Regions from separate parts of the Micrococcus sp. 2A genome, predicted to be linked through region 2. Evidence: riboswitches for the same ligand, from Rfam matches in the RefSeq annotation. Region 2 holds a riboswitch; each other region holds the start of a gene.

Region 1 (5,819 bases), 420 kb from region 2:
GACGGGGTCAGCGCCAAGCGCCCCGTGCCCGAGCCGCTGTTCGGCGTGGAGATGCCGCACGGCTCGGACCACACGGAGTCGCTGCCGGTCACGCCGCCCGCCGAGCCGGCCTCCTGAGCGGTCAGAGGGCGAGGGTCTCCTTCAGGGCGTCGGCGACCTGCCCGTACTCGGTGAGGAACCCGTCATGGCCGATCGGCGAGACGATCGAGTGGACGGGCACCTCGCCGGGCAGCAGCTCCGCGAGCAGCGCCGACTCCTCGGGCCGGTACAGCCGGTCGGAGTCGACGGCGGCCACGAAGGCCCGCCCGCGGAAGCGCCCCAGCGCCTCGGACAGGCTCCCCCGCCCACGGGCGACGTCGTGGCTCATGAGCGCCTCGGTGAGCACGAGGTAGGAGTTCGCGTCGAACCGCGCGGACAGCTTCGCGGCCTGGTGGTCCAGGTAGGACTCCACCGCGTAGCGTCCCTGCCGCCTCCCGACGGCGGCCCCGAACGGGTCCTCCGCGCCCTGCGGCTCGCGGCCGAAGCGGTACTCGAGCTCCTCGGCCGTGCGGTAGGTGGTGTGGGCGATGCGCCGGGCGATCCCGAGGCCCGTCTCGGGTCCGGGTCCGCCGTAGTAGTCGCCCTCGCGGTGCGCCGGGTCGAGCCGGATGGCCGCGGCCTGCGCCTGGCCCCAGGCGATCTGGTCCGCCGAGGACTGCGCCGTCGAGGCGAGCACCCCGACGCCGGCCACGCGCTCCGGGTGGGAGACCGCCCATTCCAGGGCGCGGGCCCCGCCCATCGACCCGCCGATCACGGCCTGCCACACGTCGATCCCGAGGTGGTCGGCGAGGCGGCGCTCTGCCTCCACCGCGTCGCGCAGCGTGAGGAACGGGAAGCGCGAGCCCCACGGCACGCCGTCGGGGTCGGGCGAGGACGGGCCCGTGGAACCGTGACAGCCGCCCACCATCGCGGGGGCGACGACGAACCAGCGGTCCGTGTCCACCGCCCGGCCGGGGCCGACGAGCGCGTCCCACCAGCCCGGCGTCGGGTCTGCGGCGTGCGCGGCCACGTGCGAGTCGCCCGTGAGGGCGTGCAGCACGAGGACCGCGTTGGAGCCGTCGGCGTCCAGGGCCCCCCACGTCTCGTAGGTGAGGGTGACGTCCGGGAGGAAGCCGCCGGTCTCGGTGGTCAGGGGCCCGACCGAGACGGTGTGGCGGGCGCCCTCGGGGAGGTCGACGGTCAGGGACGGGCGGCTCGCGACCGCGGTCATCGGGTGCCCTCCCCCGCACCGGCCGCCGCCGCGAAGCCGCGCTCCAGGTCGGCGAGGATGTCCTCGACGTCCTCCACGCCGAGCGAGAGTCGCACCAGGCCGGGGGTGACGCCGGCGGCGCGCTGCTCGTCCTCGGTGAGCTGGGCGTGGGTGGTGGAGGCCGGGTGCACCACGAGCGAGCGGACGTCGCCGATGTTGGCCACGTGGTGCAGCAGCTCAAGCCCGTCCACGAACGCCGCGCCCGCCTCGGCGCCGCCCGCGATCTCGAAGGAGACGAACGCGCCTGCGCCGCGCGGCAGGTACCGCTGCGCCCGCTCGTGCCACGGGCTGGAGGGCAGGCCGGCGTAGACCACGGAGTCCACGTCGTCGCGCGCCTCGAGCCACTCGGCCACGGCCGTCGCGTTGGCCACGGCGCGCTGCATGCGCAGGGAGAGGGTCTCGAGGCCGAGGTTCACCAGGAACGCGTTGAACGGGGAGATCGAGGAGCCGTAGTCGCGCAGCAGCTGCACGCGCGCCTTGAGGATGAACGCGAGGTTGGCGCCCAGGGCGGAGCCGACGCCCAGGTCCCGCGCGTACACGAGCCCATGGTAGGACTCGTCCGGCTCGTTGAACCCGGGGAAGCGCTCGGGGTGCTGCGCGAAGTCGAACGTGCCGCCGTCGACGATCACGCCGGCCATGGCGGCGGCGTGCCCGCCGAGGTACTTCGTGGCCGAGTGGGTGACGATGTCCGCGCCGCGCTCGATCGGGCGCAGCAGGTACGGGGTGGCCAGCGTGTTGTCCACGATCAGCGGCACGCCCGCCTCGTGCGCGACGTCGGCCACCGCCCGAACGTCCAGCACGTCGCCCCGGGGGTTGCCGAGGGTCTCCCCGAAGAAGGCCTTGGTGTTCGGCTTCACGGCGGCGCGCCAGGACTCGACGTCGTCGGGATCGGTCACGAACGTGGTCTCCACGCCCACCTTGGCCAGGGTGTGCTTGAAAAGGTTCTGCGTGCCGCCGTAGAGGCTCGCCGAGGCGACGACGTGGTCCCCGGCGCCGGCGACGTTGAGGATCGAGAAGGTCGTGGCCGCCTGGCCGGAGGCCAGCAGCAGCGCGCCCACGCCGCCCTCGAGCGCGGCGACCTTCTCCTCCACCGGGGACTGGGTCGGGTTGCCGATGCGGGTGTAGAGCGGGTCCAGGTCCTTGAGGGCGAACCGGTCCGCCGCCACCTCGGCGGAGGGGAAGTCGAACGAGGTCGTCTGGTAGATGGGCAGGGCCGTCGCGCCGAAGGCGTGCTGGCCGGGGGCGGCGCCGGCGTGGACCTGCGCGGTGGAGAAGCCCCACGCGGCGGCCGGGGTCAGGGGCGTGGTCTCGGCGGGGATGTTCTGGTCGGGCATGGCGGACTCTCCTGAGCTCCTCAGGGGCCGGACCCGCGTCCCTCCCGGCGGTCGGTGCGCCGGGTCGACCCGGCGCCTCGCGCCGGGGGTGCCCCGGCGTCGTCGAGAGGGGCCGAGGGGACGGCCCGCGCTTGCCGGCAGCCCGTGTGGGAGCCGGCCTGGTCGTCACCCGGGGCACCCCACCGCGGAAGGAGGGTTGCCGGTCAGCATGCCGGGGCAAAGACGCTGACTCTCGTGACCGTGCCGCCAGTGTGCCACGAGTGCGGGGCCGATTTCATCGGGCGTGTCACACATGGATACGCTGTGAATCACAGGGGCGGCTCGGAGGTCAAGGGGCCGACGGCGCCGCCCTCCCATCGCGTTCGACGCCCGGCCCGCCCGGGGGTTCGGAGAGGAACAACGCCGTGAACACCTGCCGGATGGACCACGTCTCCTACGCCGCCGGGCCCGAGGGCCTCGAAGCCACCGTGGAGCGCCTCGTCGAGACCCTCGGCATCGACCGCATCAAGGGCGGCGTGCACCCGCGCTTCGGCACCCACAACGCCCTGTTCCCCATGCGGAACGGGCAGTGGCTCGAGGTCGTGGAGGCCATGGACCACCCGGCCTCCCTCAGCGCCCCCTTCGGTCAGCTCGTCCGCGCCCGCTCCGAGCAGGGCGGCGGCTGGATGAGCTGGGCCGTCTCCACCCCGGACATCGGCCGCTTCGAGCGCCGCCTGGAGCGCGAGGCCGTGCCCGGCATCCGCCGCTTCCCCGACGGCCGGGAGCTGTCCTGGCGTCAGATCGGCGTCAAGGGCACCCTTGCCGACCCGCAGCTGCCGTTCATCGTGCGCTGGGCCGACGGCCAGGAGGACATGCACCCGTCCCAGGCCGCCGAGCCGCAGGCCTCCATCGACAAGGTGGCCATCGCCGGCTCCCGCGACCGCCTCATCGAGTGGCTCGGCGGCGAGCAGGTCGGCGAGGAGGACGGGGTCGCGGACGTCGACGTCGACTACCTCGCCCCCTCCGGCACCCCGGGCATCGTCTCGGTGACCTTCACGACTCCCGCGGGCCCGGTCACCCTCTGACCCCTCCTCCCCGCCCGGACGGACCACGACGACGCCGGCCCCGCCTCCCCGAGGCGGGGCCGGCCTCGTCCGGGGCTCAGACCCCGAGCAGCCCTGCCTCGTGCAGCAGCGGATACGCCACGAACCCGGCCGCGTCCAGCAGGAAGTGGGCGAGGACGAGAGGCATGACCCGGCGCGTGCGCAGCAGCACCAGGGTGAACACCACCCCCATGAGCGCGTTGCCGATGCCCGGCCCCACGCCCTGGTAGAGGTGGTAGCTGCCCCGCAGCACGGCCAGGGCGAGCACCACGGTCCAGATGCGGGCCGGCAGGACGAGGCCCGGGCCCTCCGCGGCGGGCGCGGGGGCTCCGGCGCGCCGGGCGGTGTGCAGCCGCTGGAGCCAGCCGAGGCGGTCGACGAGCCAGACCCCCACGATCACCTCCTCCACGAGCGCGTGCCGCGCGGCCGAGAGCAGCAGCACGGGGACCTGGTACCAGGTGTCGTCGAGGGCGGCGGCGACGATCGCCGTCGTGACCCCGGCAGCGCGGCCGGCCGCGTACACCGCGAGCGTGCCCAGGCCGATCCCCACGAACAGCGCCAGGCCCCAGGCGAGGTCGCGGCCCGGGCGGCGCAGGTCCAGGCCGAACGCGCGGAACGGGTTCCGCCCGCGCAGCCACGTCAGGTGCAGCACCAGCAGCACGGGGACGAGGGCGAAGCCGATGTCCAGCAGCTGGTAGGTCAGGTCGAAGCCCCACCGCGGGCTGAGCGCGGGGTTCAGCACCGTGGTCTGCTCCCCCAGCGGGGCACGGGTGGCCTTGTCGATCAGCTGGACGACCGCATACACCGCGCTGCGCCCCAGGGACAGGCCCAGGACGAGCGCGATCTCCCACCGCACCACGCGCGCGCTCGGGGCGGGCAGCGCGGGCCGGGCGGCGGGGGCGGCGTCGGAACGGAGGTCGGGGCGGCCGATCATGCGGGCCAGTATCCCCCGCGCGCCCGGACGCTAGCGTGGGGACATGACCTCCTCCCCCGTCGCGTCCGAGTTCGAGCTGGCGGCCGAGGCCCTGACCCGGCTGCTCCCGGACGTGCCCGCCGCGCTCGCGGACCGGCTGCGCGCCGCCGCGTGGTCGGCCGGGCACGTGGTGGAGTCCGGCCAGTTCCACCGCGTGCTGGTGCTCGACGGCCTGGCCGTGCTGCGCATGGCCCGGGTCAGCGAGGCCGGCGCCCCGGTCGGCGCGGCCTGGGCGCCCGAGGACTCCCCCGCCGCCCACCTGCCGCGCCGCGTGGGGCTGGTGACGGCCCTCGCGGACGCGGGCCTGCCCTTCGCGGTGCCGCGTCCGCTGTCGGCGGTGCTCCGCCGGGACGACGACGCCGGCCGCCCCCTCGCCGCGGCCGTCCTCCAGGCGTCCGTGCCGGGGCAGCCGCACCCGCCCCACGAGGGCGACCCGACCGTCCTGCGGGGGATCGTGGACGCCCTCGACACCGTGGACGTGACCGACCCGGCCGTCGCGGCGGGACTCGGCCCGGCGTTCGCGTTCCGGGGTCCGTGGACCGCGGAGCGCGTGGCGCGCGTGGGGCGGCTGGGCGCGTCCCTGCCGACAGAGCACGCCGGAGCGCTACCGGCGGACTGGGCCGGCCTCGTCGCGAGGATCGCGGGGGCGGTGACGGCGTGGGCCGCCGCGCCCCCGGACGGGCCCGCGCTGGTGCACGGGGACCTGGCCGGGCACAACATGCACTGGGTGCCCGCCCCGGACGGGGACGACGTGCGGTGGGAGCTCTCCGGGATCCTGGACTGGGACCTCGCCCACGCCGGCGACGGAGCCCGCAACGTGGCCTACCTGGGGATCTGGCACGGCGAGGAGCGGATCGAGGACATCGCCCGCACGCCCGCGGAGGCCCGCCGGGCCCGCGTGTGGCTGGGCGCCGCCGGCCTGGACTCCCTCGACGACGCCGCAGCCCGCCAGGAGCTCACCGGCCGCGCCCCCCGCTGGGGGCGGCTGCTGCGCAAGGTGGTGCCGCGCATCGAGCGGGCGTCCTGCGCCCTCGCGGGGCGCTGATAGGCCGCCCGTCAGTCTGCACGTCCCGCTCAGGACCCTCTCTCCGACGACCATGCCGTCGTTGCGCCTCCGGGGGCAGGCGACTGAGACGGCCCGA
Region 2 (5,819 bases):
TGGCGCAGCGTGCCGTCCGTGTACGCGGTCTTGTAGCGGCCCAGACGCTGGAGCTCGGGCACCACGTGCTCCACGACGTCCTCGAACGTCCCGGGGGTGATGTGGTAGGCCAGGTTGAAGCCGTCCACGTCCGTCTCGTCGGCCCAGTCGGCCAGCTGCCGCGCCGCCGATGCGCCGCCGCCCACGATCACCGGGCCGAAGCCGCCGATGCCCACCCACTCGGCCAGCTTGCGGACCGTCCACTCCTCGTCCGTGCCAGAGGCCTTCTGGAAGGTCTCCACCGCGGACTGGATGGCGTTGGACTGCACGTCGCCGATCGGCTCGTCCAGCTCGTACTGCGAGAGGTCGATGCCCATCCCGCCGGACATCAGCACGAGACCGCCGAGCGGGTCCACGTACTGGGCGAGGTCGTCGTACTTGGCGCGGGCGTCGTCGTCGGTGGCGCCGGTGACCACGGTCTGCATGGCGAAGACCTTGACGTCGTAGGGGTCGCGGCCGGCCTCGACGAGGGCCTGGCGGATCTTCGCGGTGGTGGCCTTGGCCAGCTCCTTCGTGGGGGAGTTGATGAAGACCGCCTCGGCGTGCTTGCCCGCGAAGGCGCGGCCGCGCGTCGAGGCGCCGGCCTGGTAGATCACGGGGGTGCGCTGCGCGGAGGGCTCGGTCACGGCATGGCCGGGCACCTTGAACCACGTCCCCTCGTGGGCGATGTCGTGGACCTTGGCCGGGTCCGCGAACACGCCGGTCTCATTGTCGTAGACCACCGCGTCGTCCTCCCACGAGCCCTCGAGGAGCTTGTAGACGACGTCGAGGTACTCGTCCGCGTGCTCGTAGCGCTCGTCGTGCTCCATCTGGTCGTCCTGGCCCATGTTCTGGGCCGCCGAGGGCAGGTAGCCGGTGACGACGTTCCAGCCCACGCGGCCGCCCGTGAGGTGGTCCAGCGTGGCCAGGCGGCGGGCGAACGGGTACGGGTGCTCGTAGGCGGTGCCGGCGGTGACCCCGAAGCCGAGGTGCTCGGTGACGGCGGCCATCGCCGAGACCAGCAGGAACGGGTCGTTGACCGGGGTCTGCGCACCAGTGCGGATGGCGGCCTCGGAGGTGCCCCCGTAGACGGAGTAGGGGCCGAGCACGTCCGCGATGAACAGGCCGTCGAAGAGACCCTGCTCAAGGGTCTTGGCCAGGTGCGTCCAGTAGCCCAGCGTGTTGTAGTCGCGGGCGTGGTCGTCCGGATGGCGCCACAGGCCCGGCGACTGGTGGGCCACGCAGTTCATGTCGAAGGCGTTGAAGAGGATCTGACGAGGGGTGACGGACGGTGCGCTGTGGGCATGCTCGGTGGTCATGGCGCCAGTCAATGCAGTGCCCCGACGCTGTGGGAAATCGTGTGACGGCACGACGGCGGCGGGCGTCATGCCGCCGTCGTGCCCGGCTCTGCCACGGCCCGGCCGCCCCCATGTGACGCGCCGTGCCAGGCCCGCCACGTATCACTCGGACGAGAACTCCTTCCAGACCTGAGCGGAGTTCTCCAGGGTGACCTCACCGGTGTAGGCCACCACTCCTCCCTCGTAGTCGGCGTACCACTGCTGGACCTCCGGAGAGTGGTAGGCCTCCTGCAGGACCCGTGCGGCCTCGGTGTCCCGGAAGTCCGCCTTGGCAGCGACGACGACGGAGAACGGCAGCTGGACCCCCGGGTCGTCCTCCAGGATCAAGGTGGACTCGTCGACGTCGTACCCCGCCTCCGCGATGAGGCGGACGAACCCGAAGCCCGCGGCGACGTCAGGGAGAGTCTGGGCGAGCGACTGCTGGTCCACCTCGACGAACTCGACCTTCTTCGGATTGGACGTGATGTCGCGCTGGGACAGCTGGGTCACCGGCTTGTCGGGATCGACCTCGATCACACCCGCCTCTGCCAACAGCTGGAGCGCACGGCCGTTGTTGGAGGTGTCCACCGGGATGGAGATCTTGGCCCCCTGCGGCAGGTCGTCGAAGGAGTCGAGGGTGAGGGAGAAGAGGCCGCTGCGTCCGTAGTAGACGGAGAACAGCGGCTCCACGGCCGTGCCGTTGTCCCTGTTGAACTGCTTCAGGTAGGCCAGGTGCTGGAAGAAGTTCACGTCATACTCGCCCTGTTGGACGGTGTTGTTGGGCTGGATGATGTCCGTCACGTACGTCGTCTGCAACGTCCACCCCTGGCCCGCGAGCTTCTTCTTCACAAGCTCCGTGGGCTCTTGGTAAGGGGCGGACTCCGTGACGATCATGGAGATCTTCCTGTCCGGAGTGGCGCCGGCCTCCTGGGACGATCCGCAACCGGTGGAGGACAGACCTGCGAAGGCCGTCAAGGCCAGCCCCTGGAGGACACGGCGGCGGGTGGGCCTGGACGACGGTGAGTGGGCGTGCAGGAGCATGGGGGTTACCTTTCGATGAGGCCGCAAGGGCACGGGGGGGGCGATCTCGGGCGGGAGAGTGGCGTACGTGAAAAGGGGCGCGTGCACCGCGCACACAGATCAGGCCAGGCGCTTGTCCGTGCGGCGGACCAGCCGGCCGCCGACGAACTGGACCGCCGTGACCAGCAGGAGCATGGCGAGGATGGCCACCGCCATGACCTCCGTCTCGTAGCGGTAATAGCCGTATCGGATGGCGAAATCGCCGATGCCACCGCCGCCGACGAGTCCGACCATGGCGGAGAACGAGATGAAGCTGACCATGGTGATGGTGATCGATCCGATGAGTGCCGGGCGTGCGTCGACCAGCAGGACGTTGCGGATGATCTGGCCGCGCGTCGCCCCCATCGCGCTTGCCGCCTCGACGGCTCCCCCGCCGAGCTGCGTCATGTTCTGCTCCACGAGCCGGGCAAAGTACGGGATCGCGTTGACGGTGAGGGGCACGATCGCCGCGGCGGTTCCCACGGTTGTCCCCACCACCAGGCGGGTGAACGGGATGATGGCGATGAGCAGGATCAGGAACGGGAAGGAACGGAACACGTTCACCAGGCCTGAGACGAGGCGATGCGCCCGCGGCGACGGGGAGATGCCGCCGGGCGCATGGGTGAAGAGCCACACGCCGAGCGGAATGCCCAGGGCCACGGCCGCTGGGATGGCCACGGCGATCATCAGCAGCGTCTGGCCCAGGGCGACGGTGAGCTCCGGCAGGAGTTCGACGATGCGCTCCATCTCAGGCCACCTCCGCCCCGGCCAGGAGGGGCAGGCTCGGCGCGGCGTCCAGGGGGCCGTCTCGGCGCTCGGCCGGGGGCTCCGGGGGTGGAGTGTGCCCGCGTCCAGCCCGGTCGAGGTGGATGCCCTCAGACACCAGGTAGGCGCCGATGGAGGTGGTGGGTATGAACCGTCCCGAAGACAGGTCCTCCACGCTGAAACTCTCCACCACGCGCCCGGCCTCCATGACGGACACGTCGTCGGCCAACGCCTTGATGACCTCCATCTCGTGGGTCACGATCACCACGGTGATGCCCAGCTGACGGTTGATGTCCGCCAGGTACTGGAGCACCGTGGCCGTGGTGAAGGGGTCGAGGGCGGACGTCGGCTCGTCGCACAGGAGGAGCTTCGGGCGCGTCGCCAGCGCACGGGCAATGGCCACACGTTGCTTCTGCCCTCCGGAGAGTTGCGCGGGGTAGGAGGACGCCTTGTCCGCCAGGTCCACCAGGTCGAGCGCCTCCAGTGCCTGCTTCCGTCGGTTTCGGGCATTGCGCTCGCCGGTGAACTTCAGGCCCAGCTCGACGTTGCCCAAGGCGGTGTGGTTGTGCACGAGGTTGAAGCCCTGGAAGATCATCCCGATCTCATGACGGCGGATCCGTAGCTCGGCCTCGGAGAGGCCCGTGAGCTCTTCGGAATCGAACCACACCTCGCCGGCGGTGGGACGTTGCAGGAGGTTGATGTTGCGCAGAAGGGTGGACTTCCCGGCGCCGCTGAAGCCGATGATGCCGTGGATAGCCCCGGCCGGGATGTCCAGTGAGACGTCGTCCACGGCGGTGAAGGATGCACCGGACGACGACGGCGGGTCCACCACCACGGCGTTCCGTCGGCGCAGCCAAGCGGCCGGCGAGGCAGGCCGGGCCCGCCGCGGAGAGGCCTCCCGGGTGAAGGTGGTCGAGACATGGCGAAGTGAGATCAATGCATTCCTCCATCGGTTCTGGCGGTAGCACCCTGGTCCGTACGGGCGGGCTGCTGCGGCGTCGTCGAGCCAGATCTCTCGGCCGCTCTGGATGGGTGCAATGACTTCATCACACCGGCCCCGCGCCTCACAGCCGGGCCGACCGGCGAGGACGCATCGCGGCCGCCAGGGCCGTGGGGGATCTCGGCGCCGCGCACACGTCGTCACAGGACCGCCCCCACCACGACGACGGCGACGCCCCCGCCCGGGTGCGCCGCCGTCGTCGTGGTGGGGCCACCGTGCCCGCCGACCCCGCCGCGCTCAGTCCTCCGGGACCTCGCCGGCGGAGGTGTACGCGACCGGGGCCGCGCCGTTGACCAGGCGGTCCCCGACCATCCGGACCTTGAACACGGCAGGATCGTGCGTGGCCAGGGTGCGGGCGTTGCGCCAGTGGCGGTCCAGCTGCAGCTCGGTGGAGGTCGCGGAGGCGCCGAGGGTGTCGAAGATCCGGGTGCAGACCTCGAGGACGAAGTCCGGCACCACGGCCTGAGCCCGGTAGGCCGCGTCCATCGCCTCGTCCCACAGGCGGGCGCTCACCTCGCCCTCGACGTCGTCCGGATGGGCCGCGTCCCACGCCGCGGCGGCGTCCATGGCCCTCCCGACCTCGCGCACGAGCAGCCGAGCCGCGCTCACCTGCCCGGCCATGCGCCCCACGATCTCGAGCAGCTGCGGATCCTGCTGCGGGCGGTCCGCCGTGCCGGTGTTGAACGTTCGGGTGCGGGCCTTCAGGAGGGCCACGCCCTCGTCGAGGGCCGCGCGGGCCACGCCCACCTGCAGGGCCAGCAGCGTGGCCTCCTCGAGCACCGGCACGGGCCCGTGCGAACGCGGCACCTCGAGCAGGTCCTCCGCGGCCGCGCCGTCGAGCACCACGGACCCGGTGGCGGTGAGCCGCTGGCCGAATCCGTCCCAGTCATCCTTGATGCGCACGCGCGGCTGGCGCACGCGCACCACCGCGATCGCCCGCTCCGGCTCGCGCACCGCGCCGCCGGCCCGCTTCGAGTTGCGTCGGGAGACGAGGTCGGCCCCGTCCACGCCCACCGTGACGATGGTCCACTGCGCGAACGCCGAGCCCGTGGCGTAGTACTTGTGGCCCGTGACCACCCACGTGCCGCCCTCGTCGCGGGCGGCACGCGCCGCCGCCCGGCCCGGCGCGGCCCCGGATCCGGCGCGCTCCGCGAGGGCGGAGCCGGCCCACTCCCCCGCGGCGGCGTGAGGCATCCAGGCCTTCCTCAGGCGCTGAGGCTGGTCGTCGACGGCGGCCACGAACACCAGGTGCGAACGCCACAGGTGTGCGGTGTTCACGTCCCGCGCGGCGAGGTCGGCCAGCAGGCGCAGCACCGTCTCGTGCCCGGCTCCGCGCCCGCCGAACTCGGCCGGGACGCTGACCTTCCCCAGCCCGGCCTCCTGGAGCCGCTGCTGCGCCACGAAGGGCAGGTGGCGCCCGGCCTCGCGGGCCCGCTCGCCCTGGGCGGCGGCGTGGAACACCTCGGCGAACTCGGCGGAGAGGGATGCGTGGTCGGCGGCGGGGCTCTGCATGGGCACCACTCTTCCAGAGCGCCCCGGGGGTGCCGGGCAGCCGGCGGCGCGGCAGGCGGCGGCCGGCCCTGCGTGACGCGGGGCGGGCGGGGCGGCCGCGGGGATTCGTACGCTCGAGGACCGAGCCC
Region 3 (5,819 bases), 740 kb from region 2:
GTGCCACACGAACGAGTGCCCGGTGGGCGTGGCCACGCAGGACCCGCGCCTGGCCCGCGCCGTCGACGTGGAGGACAAGTCGAACCGCGTGTTCAACTACCACCGCCTCACCGTCCGCGAGGCGGTGCAGATCATGGCGTCCATGGGCGTCTCCCACCCGTCTCAGCTGAACACCCGCATGATGCGCCGCCGCGTGGACCACCTGAGCACCCGTTCCTACGCGTCCATCTACCACTGGCTGCGCACGGACGAGCTGCTCAACGACCCGCCAGCCGGCTGGGACCTCGACTGGGAGGAGGCGGACGCCGACCACTTCGGTGAGCACGCCCGGATCGACTACCTCACGGACCGCAACCCCGAGTGGCGCTCCGAGCTGGCCGCCCCGGGCCGCGACGGCGAGCAGGGCCAGGCGCCCTCGGCCCTGTCCCGCGCCGGCTCCTCCCTCGCCACGAAGGACCGGATCGCCGTCGAGCCGCGGGATGCGAACGGGGTCTCGCTGAGCACCTCCCCCATGCCCAGCGTCGCCTCCCTCAAGGAGGGCGAGACCCTCTACGGGCGCACGGTGGGCCGCCTGGCCCAGGCCGTGGGCCTCGGCAAGGACGACGACGCCTCCGCCAGTCCCGTCCCGGGCCCGTCCGGGGACTCGGCGGCGGCCGCCAAGACCGACGCCGACTGGTCCGACCAGTCCCCGCGCCGCGGCCATGCGGACGCCGCGAGCGAGCTGCCGCCCGAGGCCGGGGCACGCCCCGAGCGCCAGGACGGCGAAGAGGTCTCCGACGGCGACGCCACCGGTCGCGTCGAGGATGAGCCGCGCGGCGAGGGCCGCGTCGTCTGACCCGACCCGCCGTCCCCCTCGACGAGCCCTGCGCTGCTGCTCCTGTCCGCCCCGGACAGGAGCAGCAGCGCAGGGCTTGTCGCAGGAGGGGGCATACCCTGGGGCCGTGACCCCGCCCTCCGTACCCGCCCGCCAGCCCGGCCGCCCCGGGGACGTCCTGCTGCTGACGGTGCTGCTCGCCGCCATGGCCGCCGGCCCGCTGTTCAACTACGGGGTGGCCAGCTCCTCCGCGCTGGTGATCGAGCGCCTGGGCGTCACCTCCGGCCAGCTCGGCACCGTGCTCACCGTGGTGTTCGGCGCCGCCGCGGTCACGTCCGTGTGGCTGGGACGCCTCGCGGACAGCCTCTCCTCGCGCGCACAGATGGGCATCATCTTCGGCGGTGCGGCCCTGGCGCTCGTGGTGGGCGCGTTCTCCACCACGCTCTTCGCGCTCTACGCGGCGGCGGCGCTCGCCGGGGTCACCCAGGCGATCTCGAACCCGACGACGAACCGCATCATCCGCGAGGTCGCCCCGCCTGAGCGGCGCATCGGGTGGATCGGGGTGAAGCAGTCCGGCGTGCAGCTCGCGCAGCTCTTCGGCGGCCTGTTCTTCCCCGCCGCGGCACTGGCCCTCAGCTGGACGGGCGCGGCGCTGGGGGCGGCGCTCGTGGCGGGCGTGCTGGGCGTCGTCGCGTGGGCCACGGTGCCGCCGCTCCCGGCGGGCTCTTCCGCGGCCGCGGCGCACATCCGGCACGACGACGGCGCGCCGCGGGCCGCTGAGGGTCCCGCGGGTGCCGGAGCGCCGACGACCGGCCGACGCGGTGGGCGTGAGCGGCTGCCGGCGAGCGTGTGGTTCTTCGCGGCGATCGCGTTCCTCACGGGCCTCGGCATGCAGGCCGTGAACGCGTACCTGCCGCTGTTCGCGGTGGAGACGCTCGGCCAGTCCCTCGTCGTCGGCGGGGCGGCCGCCGCCGTCTCGGGGGTGATCGGGGTCTTCTCCCGCATCTGGTGGGGCCGCCGCATGGCCGCCGGGCATCGGCCCACCACCCTGCTCGCGGCGATCTGCGCCGGATCGCTGCTGGTGGTGGCCGCCCTCCTGGCCGCCGACGTGAGCCACGCGCCGGCCCTCCTGTGGGCGGCCGCCGTGCTGCACGGGCTCACCGTGCTGGGTGCGAACGTGGTGATCAACGCCGGGATCATGGACGGCGTCCCGGCCGGGCAGCTCGGCGACGCCTCGGGGACGAACGCCATGGGCATGTACGCCGGCTTCGCGTGCGGACCGCTCGTGATGGGCCTGCTCCGCGACCACACCGGGGACTTCCGCCTCGGCCTGCTCGCGGTGGGCGGGGCGTACCTGCTGGGACTCGGGGTCACGTGGCTGCTGCGCCGCCGTGTGGATCGGGGCCGGTCCGGCGTGTGAGCCGCGGCGCACGACGAAGGCCCCGATCCGTGGGGATCGGGGCCTTCGGTGATCGTCCATCAGCGCCTCAGGCGCCGGGGACGGAATCCTCAGAGGAGGAAGATCAGATCTTGGTCACGTTCGCGGCCTGCAGGCCCTTGGGGCCCTGCTGGGTCTCGAACTCGACGCGGTCGTTCTCCTGGAGCTCCTTGAAGCCCGAGCCGGTGATGGCGGAGAAGTGCACGAAGACGTCCGCGGACTGATCCTCGGGAGCGATGAAGCCGAAGCCCTTTTCAGCGTTGAACCACTTGACGGTACCGACAGCCATGATGGTGTCCTTTCGATGTGCCCCCGGAGGGGCGGTGTGGGAACCGGTGGCCACTGTGGCCTCCGGGTGAAGCGGCAGAACTGAACCGCGTGCCCACACTCATCGTTCCGACCGGGGCCGGGACTGACAAGCAGTGATGTTACGGGATACAGCTTGGATCAACTTCAAGGTTCATACTGCCACGGATTCGACCGTCTGGCGACCACGGGGTCGATGTTCATCGGATGTTCGCCTGTGAGCGCAATCTGGGGCCGTTCCAGTCCGTGCGGATCCCGGCTCCGGGGCGCTCCTCAGAGCGCGGTGAGCCCGTGGAAGAGGTTGCGATGCAGCGCCGCGGGCGGGCGGGCGTCCGTGTGGTCCGCGAAGCCGGAGACCTCCAGCAGGGCGACGACGTGATCCCCGGCGGGCACCTCGGTGTGCAGGCTTGTCTCGAGCCACAGGGAGGACCCCTCGAGCAGGAGCGCGCCGTTCGGGCTGACGTGCACGTCGATCCCCGCGAGGCGGTCCCCGGTGCGGGAGGCCAGCTGCCCGCACAGGTGCGCCTGGTCCTCCGCGAGCAGCGACACGCCGATCGACTCGGCCAGGCGCAGTCGGGGCCACGTGCGCGAGGTCAGCTGTGCGGAGAAGGAGACGAGCGCCGGCTCCCACGAGACGCCCACGCTGAAGGAGGAGGAGACCATCACCTCGGGGTGCCCGTCCACGAGGCCGGCGACGGCGACGACGCCGGTCGGGAACGCCGCCAGGCCGGGGCGCAGGCGGTCGCGGGAGACGTCGGCCTGCCAGGCGGGGTGGGCGCCGGCAGGCCGGCAAGGGGCGTGGTGGTCGGTCAGGGTCAAGGTCATGGCGCGGGTCCTCTTCGTGACGGACGCGGCTCCGCGAAGGGCGGTTCACCTGAGCGGATCGGCGTGATCCGCGGAGACGCGAGTACTTGCCCGTCGGGGTCCTCCGCCGGGCCGAATCCTCACCTGGAGCACCCCACTACTGCGTGAGAGGGTTGCCGCCCCGCCGGCCAGGGCCGTGATGACGGGGACTCGTGATTCTGGGGATCAGCCTACGGAGGGGTCCGAGGGATGGTCAAAGCGGCCCGGGGGGCGGGCGACGCGCGGGGTCACGGAGGGTGCGTCGATCGCCGGGAGGCTGAGGGGGCGGCGCAGAGAAGCTTGTTCGCGACCTGAGCTGGGGTGGAGCGAAGCATAGAAATGTGATGCTTGACACATGCTCCTGGCCGCAGTCAGGATTCAGTCATTCGAGAGGGGGGGAGCTCGAGACCGCGACCCGCGGCCCCCGCAGGCGGTTCTTTGGAAGGAATCGGATCATGCGGATGGACATGAAGAAGAGGATCATGGCGGCGTCCACCGGTGCGGTGATGGCGGCGTCGCTAGCGGTGGCTCCCGTAGCGGGGGCTGCGACCGCGCCCGTGGGAGGGGAGACTGCTACCCCGGACGCGTACTGTGCCGAGGAGTACTGGACAAGCACCACCGTGACATCGAACACGTTCAAGCAGTCGTACTCCGCCTACTCGTCAGTGTCCGGGGCTCCCGGAGTCAGGCTCACTATCGCCACCGGGCGCACGTTCGGTGTCAGTGGCGACATCACAGGCGAACTCTCTGGCGATGTGAGCGCCATTGTCGCTGGCGTCTCCGCCAAGGTCGGGACCCGTGTGGGAGTCAGCTACTCGTCTACGAATACCGTCAGCGGTGCTTGGACCGTGCCCAGCACCTACACGAACGGTGGAAAGCTCGCCATCGGCGCCAAGCAGGCACAGGGAACATGGAAGCGTCAGATGCTGAACCGCAGCTGCGACGTGGTCACGCTGCGCAGCGGCTCGTTCTACACCCCGTGGCAGCAGTTCTACTTCCAGCACTTCAAGCTCTGATGCGGTGAGCGGTGCAGCGTCGGGCGCAGGGCGCCTGACGCTGCACCCCCCTATTCCCCCCCCTACGGATAGGCATGTCATGTTCCCTTTGTCTCCTTCACGTCGCTTGGCCGCCCTCGCCGCCGCTGTGCTCGTCGGCACGACGATCTCCGGGTGCTCCGCCTCTCAGTCCGACACTCCGACCCCCTCGGGCACTTCCACGGCTGTCGCCAGTGCGGCCCCTTCGGAGTCAGCCGCCACGAGCGGCTCGTCCGATGCCGGGGCCCAGGCCCCGAACGCGGCAGAGGCTCTCCCCGCGGCTCTGTTCGAGGAGGGGGGCATGACCCTTGAGGAGTACGCACGTCAGAATCCGGACTCCGACTACATCGATGTGGAGCAGGAGTCCGTCCTGGAGGAGAGGGTCGGTCGGGGCACCCAGGAGATCACGGTGGATGCCCAGAAGGGCGCGATCCTTCGGGTCGTCCTGCTCTGCCCCTCCGATGCGACTGGCAAGACGGACATCCACGTCTCGAGTGGCGATGGCGATGAGAAAACGTGGATGGCCGGATCGGAGGCCCTGTGCGGCGGGTGGTCCGCAGCGACGCCTCCCATAGAACAGGCCGGGCCAGTGACCTTCACGGTCACCGTGGACAATGACGAGCCCTACCGGGTGGCGTTGACGGTTCCCTCCGAATGACGTCCCGACCGCCCCAGAGCTCGCGAGTCCAGACGAGCACTGGTGAGGGTTCTCGCCGTGTAGGACCAGCCTGGCCCTTCTTCCCCGCCGTGCGGTTGCTGCGCTTGGTGGCCGGGGCGCTCGCTGTGGCCCTGGTCCTGGGCCTTGGTGTCCAGGCCCAGGCCACACAGCGGCTCAAGGCCCTCGTCGACAGCAGCTGGCGCGGGTCCTATGACCTGATCGTGTCCGCACCCGCGGCCGCACAGAGCGCGGCAGCCCTCATGGCCCCGCTGGACACGGCCGCCTGGACGAGCTCAGCCGAGCGCCTCAGCCCGGCCGATCTCGACCGCATCCGGGCGGTGCCCGGTGTCGAGGTGGCCGCCCCGCTCGGCGACGTTGGCGTGCGCAGCGTGGCCAACCAGGACGCCGTCATGATCGGCTACCCCGCGGACGGCAGCGTGGAGGGTCCCCACGCGTTCGACCTGGACGCGCGGGTGAGCACGGACGACGGACTCGGCCCGCGCCCCGTGCTCGGCATGGACGCCACACTGATCGGCTCCTTCTCCGACGGGCCGATCGCGGACGCCCGTCCGCTGCTGGACGATCCCGCCCTCTGCGATCCGGCCCCTCCCGAGCCAGGCCCCTGCACGGACGTCGAGCTCCCCACCCTTGCCGTCGGTCCCCGCGGTCAGACGCCTCCGCCCGCCCAGCGTGAGGTCCCGGCCGGCACGTACTGGGCCGCCCCGT

Evidence for each region. Region 2 has a riboswitch for S-adenosylmethionine ahead of AAG742_RS01225 (ATP-binding cassette domain-containing protein). Riboswitches for the same ligand answer to the same signal wherever they lie in the genome.
Region 1: linked by a shared signal. The riboswitch ahead of AAG742_RS03115 (bifunctional o-acetylhomoserine/o-acetylserine sulfhydrylase) and the one ahead of AAG742_RS01225 (ATP-binding cassette domain-containing protein) in region 2 are both predicted to bind S-adenosylmethionine.
Region 3: linked by a shared signal. The riboswitch ahead of AAG742_RS09815 (flavin reductase family protein) and the one ahead of AAG742_RS01225 (ATP-binding cassette domain-containing protein) in region 2 are both predicted to bind S-adenosylmethionine.

Annotation. Positions count from the first base shown of each region.
Region 1 covers NZ_CP154351.1:668,819-674,637, reverse strand. Annotated here, with positions in the region: gene AAG742_RS03125 (SGNH/GDSL hydrolase family protein) at 1-117, shown strand, start outside; gene AAG742_RS03120 (homoserine O-acetyltransferase) at 122-1,249, opposite strand; gene AAG742_RS03115 (bifunctional o-acetylhomoserine/o-acetylserine sulfhydrylase) at 1,246-2,622, opposite strand; SAM riboswitch class IV at 2,745-2,862, opposite strand; gene AAG742_RS03110 (VOC family protein) at 3,027-3,686, shown strand; gene AAG742_RS03105 (CPBP family intramembrane glutamic endopeptidase) at 3,763-4,638, opposite strand; gene AAG742_RS03100 (phosphotransferase) at 4,682-5,722, shown strand.
Region 2 covers NZ_CP154351.1:246,499-252,317, reverse strand. Annotated here, with positions in the region: gene AAG742_RS01240 (LLM class flavin-dependent oxidoreductase) at 1-1,337, opposite strand, end outside; gene AAG742_RS01235 (MetQ/NlpA family ABC transporter substrate-binding protein) at 1,479-2,249, opposite strand; gene AAG742_RS01230 (methionine ABC transporter permease) at 2,496-3,161, opposite strand; gene AAG742_RS01225 (ATP-binding cassette domain-containing protein) at 3,163-3,969, opposite strand; SAM riboswitch class I at 4,123-4,214, opposite strand; gene AAG742_RS01220 (acyl-CoA dehydrogenase family protein) at 4,417-5,691, opposite strand.
Region 3 covers NZ_CP154351.1:2,130,091-2,135,909, reverse strand. Annotated here, with positions in the region: gene AAG742_RS09830 (glutamate synthase-related protein) at 1-835, shown strand, start outside; gene AAG742_RS09825 (MFS transporter) at 942-2,234, shown strand; gene AAG742_RS09820 (cold-shock protein) at 2,338-2,541, opposite strand; gene AAG742_RS09815 (flavin reductase family protein) at 2,832-3,383, opposite strand; SAM riboswitch class IV at 3,461-3,580, opposite strand; gene AAG742_RS09810 (hypothetical protein) at 3,863-4,417, shown strand; gene AAG742_RS09805 (hypothetical protein) at 4,737-5,093, shown strand; gene AAG742_RS09800 (hypothetical protein) at 5,315-5,819, shown strand, end outside.